Regions from separate parts of the Pseudomonas sp. 18-147 genome, predicted to be linked through region 2. Evidence: predicted binding sites of a transcription regulator. Region 2 holds the regulator's gene; the other holds the start of a gene.
The links. Region 2 encodes LexA, which represses DNA repair genes until DNA is damaged. Its sites were predicted from a motif close to CTGTNTNNNNANACAG; they were not measured.
Positions count from the first base shown of each region.

Region 1: a site for LexA is predicted at 1,490-1,505, ahead of recA (recombinase RecA). Genes of this name have one in related genera too.

Region 1 covers NZ_CP182296.1:1,608,455-1,613,355, reverse strand. The annotation lists gene recX (recombination regulator RecX) at 1-400, opposite strand, end outside; gene recA (recombinase RecA) at 406-1,446, opposite strand; gene ACM0M4_RS07865 (CinA family protein) at 1,580-2,086, opposite strand; gene ACM0M4_RS07860 (TolB family protein) at 2,234-3,241, shown strand; gene mutS (DNA mismatch repair protein MutS) at 3,367-4,901, shown strand, end outside.
Region 2 covers NZ_CP182296.1:2,265,294-2,270,194, reverse strand. The annotation lists gene nagZ (beta-N-acetylhexosaminidase) at 1-498, opposite strand, end outside; gene psrA (transcriptional regulator PsrA) at 700-1,401, opposite strand; gene lexA (transcriptional repressor LexA) at 1,633-2,247, shown strand; gene sulA (SOS-induced cell division inhibitor SulA) at 2,259-2,744, shown strand; gene ACM0M4_RS10915 (hypothetical protein) at 2,766-2,999, opposite strand; gene ACM0M4_RS10910 (DUF6586 family protein) at 3,205-3,723, opposite strand; gene topA (type I DNA topoisomerase) at 3,830-4,901, opposite strand, start outside.

The DNA of each region.
Region 1 (4,901 bases), 660 kb from region 2:
CCAGGAAGCGGCCCTGCTGGGCCTTTTCCCTGGCGTCCTGCGGCAGGCGGGCGAACTTGCGGCGCCAGACCTCACGCAATTGCGCACTCCAGTCGACCTCGCAGGCACCCAGCGCCCTTTCGATATCGGCGCGCGGCAGACCGCGCTGCGCCAGTTCCTCACGGATGCGCAACGGCCCATGGCCGCTACGGGCGCGACTGGCGATGAAGCTTTCGAGATAGCGGGATTCGTCGAGCAGACCTTCCTCGGCCAGGCGGTCGAGGGCAGGATCGATCAACTCGGCAGACGCGCCACGCTGGCGCAACTTGCGGGAAAGCTCGGCGCGCCCGTGCTCACGGCGCGCCAGCAGATCCATGGCCGCCCGCCGCACGGCGACGGGCGTATCGAGCACGATCGCCATTGGCCTCAATCGGCTTCGGCGTCAGCCACTTCTTCGGCGTCGGCCTTCACCGGGCCGCTCTTGGCCAGCAACTGGTCGCGAATGGTCTTCTCCAGTACCGAACCGATTTCCGGATTGTCTTCCAGGTACTTGGCGGCGTTCGCCTTGCCCTGGCCGATCTTGCTGCCCTGGTAGCTGTACCAGGCGCCGGACTTCTCGACCAGACCCAATTGCACGCCCAGATCGATGATCTCGCCGGTACGGTAGATGCCCTTACCGTAGAGGATCTGGAACTCGGCCTGGCGGAACGGCGGGGAAACCTTGTTCTTCACCACCTTGACGCGGGTTTCGCTACCCACCACCTCGTCGCCTTCCTTCACCGCGCCGGTACGACGGATGTCCAGGCGGACCGAGGCGTAGAACTTCAGTGCGTTACCGCCGGTGGTGGTTTCCGGGTTGCCGAACATGACGCCGATCTTCATGCGGATCTGGTTGATGAAGATGACCAGGCAGTTGGCGTTCTTGATATTGCCGGTGATCTTGCGCAGCGCCTGGGACATCAGGCGTGCCTGCAGGCCGACGTGGGCGTCGCCCATCTCGCCTTCGATCTCGGCCTTGGGTACCAGCGCGGCCACGGAGTCGACGATGATCACGTCGACCGCGTTGGAGCGCACCAGCATGTCGGTGATTTCCAGGGCCTGCTCGCCGGTGTCCGGCTGGGAGACCAGCAGGTCGTCGACGTTGACGCCCAGCTTGCCGGCATAGTCGGGATCGAGCGCGTGCTCGGCGTCGACGAAGGCACAGGTGGCGCCCTGTTTCTGGGCCTCGGCGATCACCGAGAGGGTCAGGGTGGTCTTGCCCGAGGATTCCGGACCGTAGATCTCGACGATCCGGCCCTTGGGCAGGCCGCCGATGCCGAGGGCGATGTCCAGACCCAGGGAGCCGGTGGAGATGGCCGGGATCGCCTGGCGCTCATGGTCGCCCATGCGCATGACCGCGCCTTTGCCGAATTGGCGTTCGATCTGTCCCAGGGCCGCGGCCAGGGCGCGCTTCTTGTTCTCGTCCATTGAAGTCCTCGCGAAGTCAGGGCGGCCGGACGGCCACGAACAACTGTATAAGTAGACAGTATTATTCCACAGGGCAAGTCGCTCGCCTACCCCCGACGGGAAGAATGTTCCGAACGGTTGCCCGCAGGCGCGGCTAGCCCGGGTTCTCGCCGTTGCTCATGCGCAGCAGGCCGGTCAGCGCGGTCGCCACCGTCTGCCGGCGCACGGCGTCGCGGTCGCCGTTGAACTGGCAGCGCTCACTGACCAGCCGCTCGCCGTCGGCCCAGGCCAGCCAGACCGTGCCTACCGGCTTTTCCGGCGAGCCGCCGTCGGGCCCGGCGACACCGCTCACCGCCACCGCGAAACGCGCCCCGCTGTGCCGCTGGGCGCCGCGCACCATGGCCTCGACCACTTCCCGGCTGACCGCGCCGACTGCCGGGAACAGCGACTCGGGCACCTCCAGCTGGAGGGTCTTCTGGCGGTTCGAGTAGGTCACGTAGCCAGCCTCGAACCAGCCCGAACTCCCCGGGATGCGGGTGATCGCCTCGGCGATGCCGCCACCGGTGCAGGATTCCGCCGTGCTGACCTGCTCGCCCAGGTAACGAAGGCTTTCGCCGAGGCGGGCGGCCAGTACGGTCAGGTCGGACTCCATCAGGGTCATCACTGTTCTCCAGGGTAGAAACGGAAAGGGACTACCCTACACCATCGGCTTTTCCATTCAGAAGCAGCTTTCGGACAAGCGCAACCGCGCGAAGGCAGCGAATGCGCGAACATGCGTGTTCCATCACCGTCCAAGGAAAGGCACACCATGAACATCGCGCCACTCAAGGTCTCTCTGCTCTCCCTCGCCCTGCTCCTCTCCCCCGTTGCCAGCCTCCCCGCCCATGCGGCCTGCACCGCCAACCTGGCCCTGCAACCCGCCAGCAGCCTGCCCGCGCTCGGCGGGCGCCTGGTCTACCACAGCTATATGGAGTACGGGGACGGCTCCTCGAACCTCTACCTGCACGATTTCAAGAGCAAGAGCACCCGCCAGCTCAACCAGCCCGGCTGGAACATCGAGGACCCGATGAATGCGCATTTCTCCCCGGACGGCCGCTACCTGACCTTCATGGGCCGCCAGAATGGCGCCTGGCACGTGTTCGCCTGGGCCATCGGCGGTACCCAGGCGCCGAGCAACCTGACCGCGGCCATCGGCGGTCGCAACGAGGATCCGAAGTTCTCCTTCGACGGCCGCCAGGTCGTGCTCAAGCACGAGGGCGACATCCGCCTCGCCACCCTGGTCTTCAATGGCGATGGCAGCGTCGGCGTGAGCGCCTGGAAAGCCGTGACCGGCGACGGCTGGAGCACCGAGGAGTCGATGCCGTTCCTCACACCCTCAGGCAAGTACGTGGTCTACGCGACAGGAGCCGGCGACAGCCTGCGGGTGGTGCGCAGGAACCTGGAGAACGGCCAGGTCAGCGCCCTCGCCACCCCGGCCGCGGGGGGCCGCGACTATTACCCGGTGGTACGCGACTACACCGCCTACTTCCTCTCGCGTACCCAGCCGGCCGGCAACGACCAGTTGGCCATGGTCGTACCCAACAGCCCGCCCGGCACCCCGGCGATCCTGCCGCTCAACCACTGCCAGGGCGACAATTCCGACGCCGCGCCGGTGAACGAGGACTACCTGATCTTCTCCAGCACTTCGTTCGACCCGACCTACAGCCTGCTCCTCGGCGACATCGCCGCGGCGCGGGTCTGGCGTCTCGACCCGGCGCAGATCAACCTGCCCGACGGTCGGCAGAAGCTCGGCGCCAGCTATACCGCGGCACGCTGAAAGCAGCCCGCACAGGCGCGGACCTGAGGGTCCGCGCCGGTTCCGAACGGACCCGACACAGGCCGGCGAATCGGGTTAACATTACCCTCTTTTGCACCGTCCAAAGCCCGCTTCCGAAGGCCCGTATGACCGACCTCTCCCAGCACACGCCGATGATGCAGCAGTACTTCAAACTGAAGCATCAGCACCCCGACCAATTGATGTTCTATCGCATGGGCGACTTCTACGAGCTGTTCTACGAGGACGCGAAGAAGGCCGCCAAACTGCTCGACATCACCCTGACCGCACGCGGCCAGTCCGGCGGCAAGGCGATCCCGATGGCAGGCATTCCCTTCCATTCCGCGGAGGGCTACCTGGCCAAGCTGGTCAAGCTCGGCGAGTCGGTGGCGATCTGCGAGCAGATCGGCGATCCGGCCACCAGCAAGGGGCCGGTGGAGCGCCAAGTGGTGCGGATCATCACTCCCGGTACGGTGAGCGACGAAGCGCTGCTCGACGAACGCCGCGACAACCTGCTGGCGGCGATCCTCGGCGACGAGCGCCTGTTCGGCCTCGCCGTGCTGGACATCACCAGCGGCCGCTTCAGCGTCCAGGAGATAAAAGGCTGGGAAACCCTGCTGGCCGAACTGGAGCGCCTCAACCCGGCCGAGCTGCTGATTCCCGACGACTGGCCACAGGGCCTGCCGGCGGAGAAGCGCCGCGGCGTACGTCGCCGCGCGCCATGGGACTTCGATCGCGACTCGGCGCACAAGAGCCTCTGCCAGCAATTCGGCACCCAGGACCTGAAAGGCTTCGGCTGCCAGAACCTGACCCTGGCCATCGGCGCCGCCGGCTGCCTGCTCGCCTACGCCAAGGAAACCCAGCGTACCGCCCTGCCGCACCTGCGCAGCCTGCGCCACGACCGCCTCGATGACACGGTGATCCTCGACGGTGCCAGCCGCCGCAACCTGGAGCTGGATATCAACCTCAGCGGTGGCCGCGAGAACACCCTGCAATCGGTGGTCGACCGCTGCCAGACCGCCATGGCCAGCCGCCTGATGAGCCGCTGGCTGAACCGTCCGTTGCGTGACCGCGCGGTACTGGAAGCCCGCCAGGAGTCCATCGCCTGCCTGCTGGAACGCTACCGCTTCGAGAACCTGCAACCGCAGCTCAAGGAAATCGGCGACCTCGAACGCATCCTCGCCCGCATCGGCCTGCGCAACGCCCGCCCTCGCGACCTGGCGCGCCTGCGCGACGCGCTGGCGGCGCTGCCGGACCTGCAGAACGCCATGACCGAACTGGAAGCGCCGCACCTGCAGGCGCTGGCCACCACCATCGGCACCTATCCCGAACTCGCCGAACTGCTGGCCAAGGCGATCATCGACAACCCGCCAGCGGTGATCCGCGACGGTGGCGTGATCAAGACCGGCTATGACGCCGAGCTGGACGAGCTGCAGGCGCTGAGCGAAAACGCCGGGCAATTCCTGATGGACCTGGAAGCGCGCGAGAAGGCCCGCACCGGCCTGCCCAACCTGAAGGTCGGCTACAACCGCATCCATGGCTACTTCATCGAGCTGCCACGGGTGCAGGCCGAACAGGCGCCGGCCGACTACATCCGCCGGCAGACCCTGAAAGGCGCCGAGCGCTTCATCACGCCGGAACTGAAGGCCTTCGAGGACAAGGC
Region 2 (4,901 bases):
GTGACCGGGAAAATGCTTGCCGGTGGCGGCCATCCCGGCGGCATGCATGCCGCGAATGAAAGCACCGGCAAGCAGCGCGGCACGCTCCGGGTCGCCCTCGAAGGCGCGGCTACCGACCACGGCGCTGCGCTGGTGATCGAGATCCAGCACCGGCGCGAAACTCAGGTCGAGGCCGACCGCCTGCACCTCGGTCGCCATCAGCCAGCCACAATGCTCGGCCAGCTCTTCGGCATTGGGGTTGTCGGCGATCGCGCGCATCGCCGGCAGGCGCACGAAGCCCTGGCGCAGGCGCTGCACGCGCCCTCCTTCCTGGTCGACGGCCAGCAACAGGTCGGGACGGATGGCGCGAATGGCCGCACACAGTTCGCGAACCTGGGCAGGATGCTCGATGTTGCGAGCGAAGATGATCAGCCCGCCCACCTCGGGGTGGCGCAGGATTTGGCGGTCCTCGGCGGTCAGCCAGGTGCCGCCGATGTCGAGCATCAGAGAGCCTTGCATGAAGAGTCCTATGGCCTGGAAATCAGCGAAGCCCGCCGTCACGGGCCTCAGACAGCGCACACTGTACTGCACCCGGCAGAAAGACTTAAGTCCCGGGGCGGTACCGCGCGCCTGCCAATGGAGCCGGCCTGGCGCATGGAGTTCCGCCCGGAGCACAGAGAAAGGAGAAAAGAAAACGGCGCCCTGGGGCGCCGTCTGCGATCAGGCCTTGGCGGGCGTCTTGTTCCGCGGGCGCAGTTGCGCCCCGGCCAGCAGCGGATCGTCGATGCCGCTCTCGGCGCGCATGCCGGCAGCGAAGAACGGCACCATCAGGTGCATCACCTGCTCGGTGGAAGTGTTCACGCCGAAATCGGTTTCCGCCATCGCCCGCAGGGCCTTGATCCCCGACATGCTGAAGGCGGCCGCGCCGAGCATGAAGTGCACGCGCCAGAACAGCTCGATGGGCGGCAGCTTCGGCGCAGCCTCGTTGACCAGCAGCATGTAGCGCCGGAAGACCTTGCCGTAGACCTCCTCCAGGTACTTGCGCAGGTGCCCCTGGCTCTGGCTGAAGGCCAGGCCGAGCAAGCGCATGAAGATCGACAGGTCGTTGCCGCTGCGCGGCTTCACCGCCATCGCCTGGGACACCAGCAGGTGCAGGAGGTCCTCCAGGGTGGCGTGCTGGGCCTCGGGCTTGGCCTGGCGACGATCCAGCTCCTTTTCCAGGCTGGCGCAGAATGGCCCGAGGAAGCGCGAGAACACCGCCTGGATCAGCGCCTTCTTCGAACCGAAGTGATAATTCACCGCCGCCAGGTTGACCCCGGCCTTGCTGGTGATCAGACGCAACGAGGTTTCGGCGAAGCCTTTTTCCGCGAACAGCTGTTCCGCCGCATCGAGAATGCGTTCGACGGTTTCCGACTGGGCCATGGTTTCTCCGCCTGACAAACACTTGTTTGAAACATACGTTTCAGCCACATCCCTTGTCAAGCGGCAGATGACGCACCAGTCAGGAAAATTACAGAGAAGTCCCGAAAAACGGAAGCAAGACACTGGCCAACTTCATCGTGACGCAGGACGAAATGTCATGCGGAAAATCATTGCCACGCCCCGCTCACTGTATATAATCCCAGTCACTGGATAAAAACACAGAGCGACGACATGCAGAAGCTGACGCCCCGCCAAGCCGAGATCCTCTCCTTCATCAAGCGCTGCCTGGAAGACCACGGCTTTCCGCCGACCCGGGCGGAAATCGCCCAGGAACTCGGCTTCAAGTCGCCGAACGCCGCCGAGGAGCACCTCAAGGCGCTGGCACGCAAGGGCGCCATCGAAATGACTCCGGGCGCCTCTCGCGGCATCCGCATTCCCGGCTTCGAACCGCATGCCGCCAACGACGATGAGGGCCTGCCGGTGATCGGACGGGTCGCCGCCGGCGCACCGATCCTCGCCGAACAGAACATCGAGGAATCCTGCCGGATCAATCCCGCCTTCTTCAATCCTCGCGCCGACTACCTGTTGCGCGTGCGCGGCATGAGCATGAAGGACATCGGCATCCTCGACGGCGACCTGCTGGCCGTCCACGTCACCCGCGAAGCGCGCAACGGCCAGGTGGTGGTCGCGCGGATCGGCGAGGAGGTCACGGTGAAACGCTTCAAGCGCGAAGGCAGCAAGGTCTGGCTGCTGGCGGAAAACCCTGAGTTCGCTCCGATCGAAGTCGATCTGAAGGAGCAGGAACTGATCATCGAAGGCTTGAGCGTCGGCGTGATCCGGCGCTGACAGGAGATACCATGCAGACCTCCCACTCGCTGCCCAGCGCCCAGTTGCCACTGTTCCAGGAAGCGTTCTGGGCCAGCAACGGCGCACCCTTGCTCGACGATGTCATCGACAGCCCTTCCAGCGCCTCCATCGAGGAACCCGCTGCCTTTAGCGAACTTTCGCTCAGCGGCCTGCCGGGGCACTGCCTGACCCTGCTCGCACCGATTCTCCGCGAGCTCAGCGAGGAACAGGATGCCCGCTGGCTGACCCTGATCGCTCCGCCGGCGAGCCTGACCCATGAATGGCTGCGCCGCGCCGGCCTGAACCGCGAGCGCATCCTGCTACTGCAGGCGAAGGACAACGCCGCTGCCCTGGCGCTCAGTTGCGAGGCCTTGCGCCTGGGCCGCAGCCACACCGTGGTCAGTTGGCTGGAGCCGCTGAGCCGGGCGGCGCGCAAGCAACTGTCCCGCGCCGCCCAACTGGGCCAAGCACAGAGCCTGAATATTCGTCTGGGTTGAAAAAACGGCGGGGGACAGCGTTCAGTGCAGGACGCGGGGGCCTTCGTCGTGTTCCATCTCGCCCTCGGCAAGACGACCGGCCATTTGCACGCCGACATTGAACATGGCCTTGGCCACTTCGACATGCTGGCCTTGCAGGAAATTCTTCGCGTCCCCGGAGAACTCCAGGGTCACCAACGCCTCCTCGTCATCGGCGCGACGCAGCACGATGCGCCCGTCGGGCATTTCTACGATTTCAAGGAAGGATGTTGGCATGACAGACGCTCTCTACGAAGACGCGACATTGTAACAGCCCATCCAGTGCATCCCTAGCCCGCATCCGCCTTCCGGTTCCCCTCTCGCGCCTGTAACGGCGGTTCCAGAGCGCCCGGACGGCATCCGCTAAATTTTTTTGCTGGCAAATCAACCGAGTGGAACGGTAGGAAAATGTCCTACCGCTGATCGGCGAATGACGACGGCGTTACAGCTCCGTCAGGCTCTCGCGAAAACGCAGGACCAATTGCTTCAGCGACTGCCGCCATTCCTCGAGGGTTTCGCGAGAAAGCAAGGGGGCTTCTTCGTCGATACTCACGGCAACGATCAACGGTGTGCTGGGGTCGATCTTCGCTGCCTTGGTCGGTCGCGGCGGCAGGAACAGCTCGGAGTAGGCGCCCAGCAACTGGCCCAGCCAGGTTTCCGGCTGCGACGCCAACTCCACCAGTTCAGCCAGCTCGGGGCTGGGCGCGGCCGCCAGCACTTCGGCATTCAGCAATGCATCCACGCGAGGAGCGGCAGCCTGCGGCAGACGGTAGTAACCGGCGATCTCATGGCATACACCGAGCACTGCGCCATAAAGGTGGAACAGCGCCGACTCGCGCTCCCCCTGGATGATCGCCTGGGCATTCATCGCCCGCTCGGCATCGGCTCGCTTCCAGGCCTCCAGAGCCAACCCGGCGAAATACAGCTTCTGGTTGGTGCGGGTATAAAGCTCTTGGGCCATGCCGGTACTCCCGATTAAAACTGGAAGGAATGCGGAGCGCAGGCCAGGTCAGCGCCCGGCCTTCGCGCAGTATAAGCGCGCCCCATGCAAGCGGGCGCGCCATCCATCAGCGCTTGTCTTCGACCTTCCACTTGCCGCCATCGTAGAAGGCGCGCCAGCCGGTGGGCTTGCCATCGACCTCGGACTGCACGTATTGCTCCTTGGTCTTGCGGCTGAAACGGATCACCGCGGGACGGCCGTCCGGGTCTTTCTGCGGGGCGTCGCAGAGGTAATGGTACTTGGGATCCAGCTCGGCCTTGTGCGGGATGATCTCGCTCACCAACGGCGCGCGGGTCTCGCGGTTCTTCGGGAACTGGCTGGCGGCCAGGAACATGCCCGAAGCGCCGTCGCGCAGCACGTAGATATCGTCCACCTTCTCGCACTTCAATTCAGGCATGCGGATGGCGTCCATCTTCGGCGGCGCCGCCTCGCCATTCTTCAGCAGCTTGCGGGTGTTCTTGCAGGTCGGATTGGTGCAACCGAAGAACTTGCCGAAACGGCCGGTCTTCAACTGCATCTCGCTGCCACACTTGTCGCATTCCAGGCTCGGCCCTTCGTAGCCCTTGATCCGGTACTGGCCTTCCTCGATCTCGTAGCCCGGACAGTCGGGGTTGTTGCCGCAGATATGCAGCTTGTGTTTCTCGTCCAGCAGGTAGGCGTCCATCGCGGTACTGCAGATCGGGCAGCGATGCTTGCCACGCAACACCCGCGACTCGGACTCGCCCTCGTCGTCCGCGGCGATCTCGTCGCCGGGAATCAGGTTGACGGTCGCCTTGCAACGCTCCTTCGGCGGCAGGCTGTAGCCCGAGCAGCCGAGGAACACGCCGGTGGAGGCGGTACGAATCATCATCGGCCGGCCGCACTCGCGGCAGGGAATGTTGGTCAGGGTCGGCTGGTTGGCGCGCATCCCCTTCTCGCTGACTTCGGCCACCTCGAGCTTCTTCTTGAAATCGCCGTAGAACTCGTCGAGCAGGTGCTTCCAGTCGCGCTCGCCCTGGGCCACGTCGTCGAGATGCTCCTCCATCCCGGCGGTGAAACCGTAGTCCATCAGGTTGGCGAAGCTCTCGTTGAGCCGATCGGTGACGATGTCGCCCATCTTCTCCGCATAGAAGCGGCGGTTGTGGGTGGTTACGTAGCCG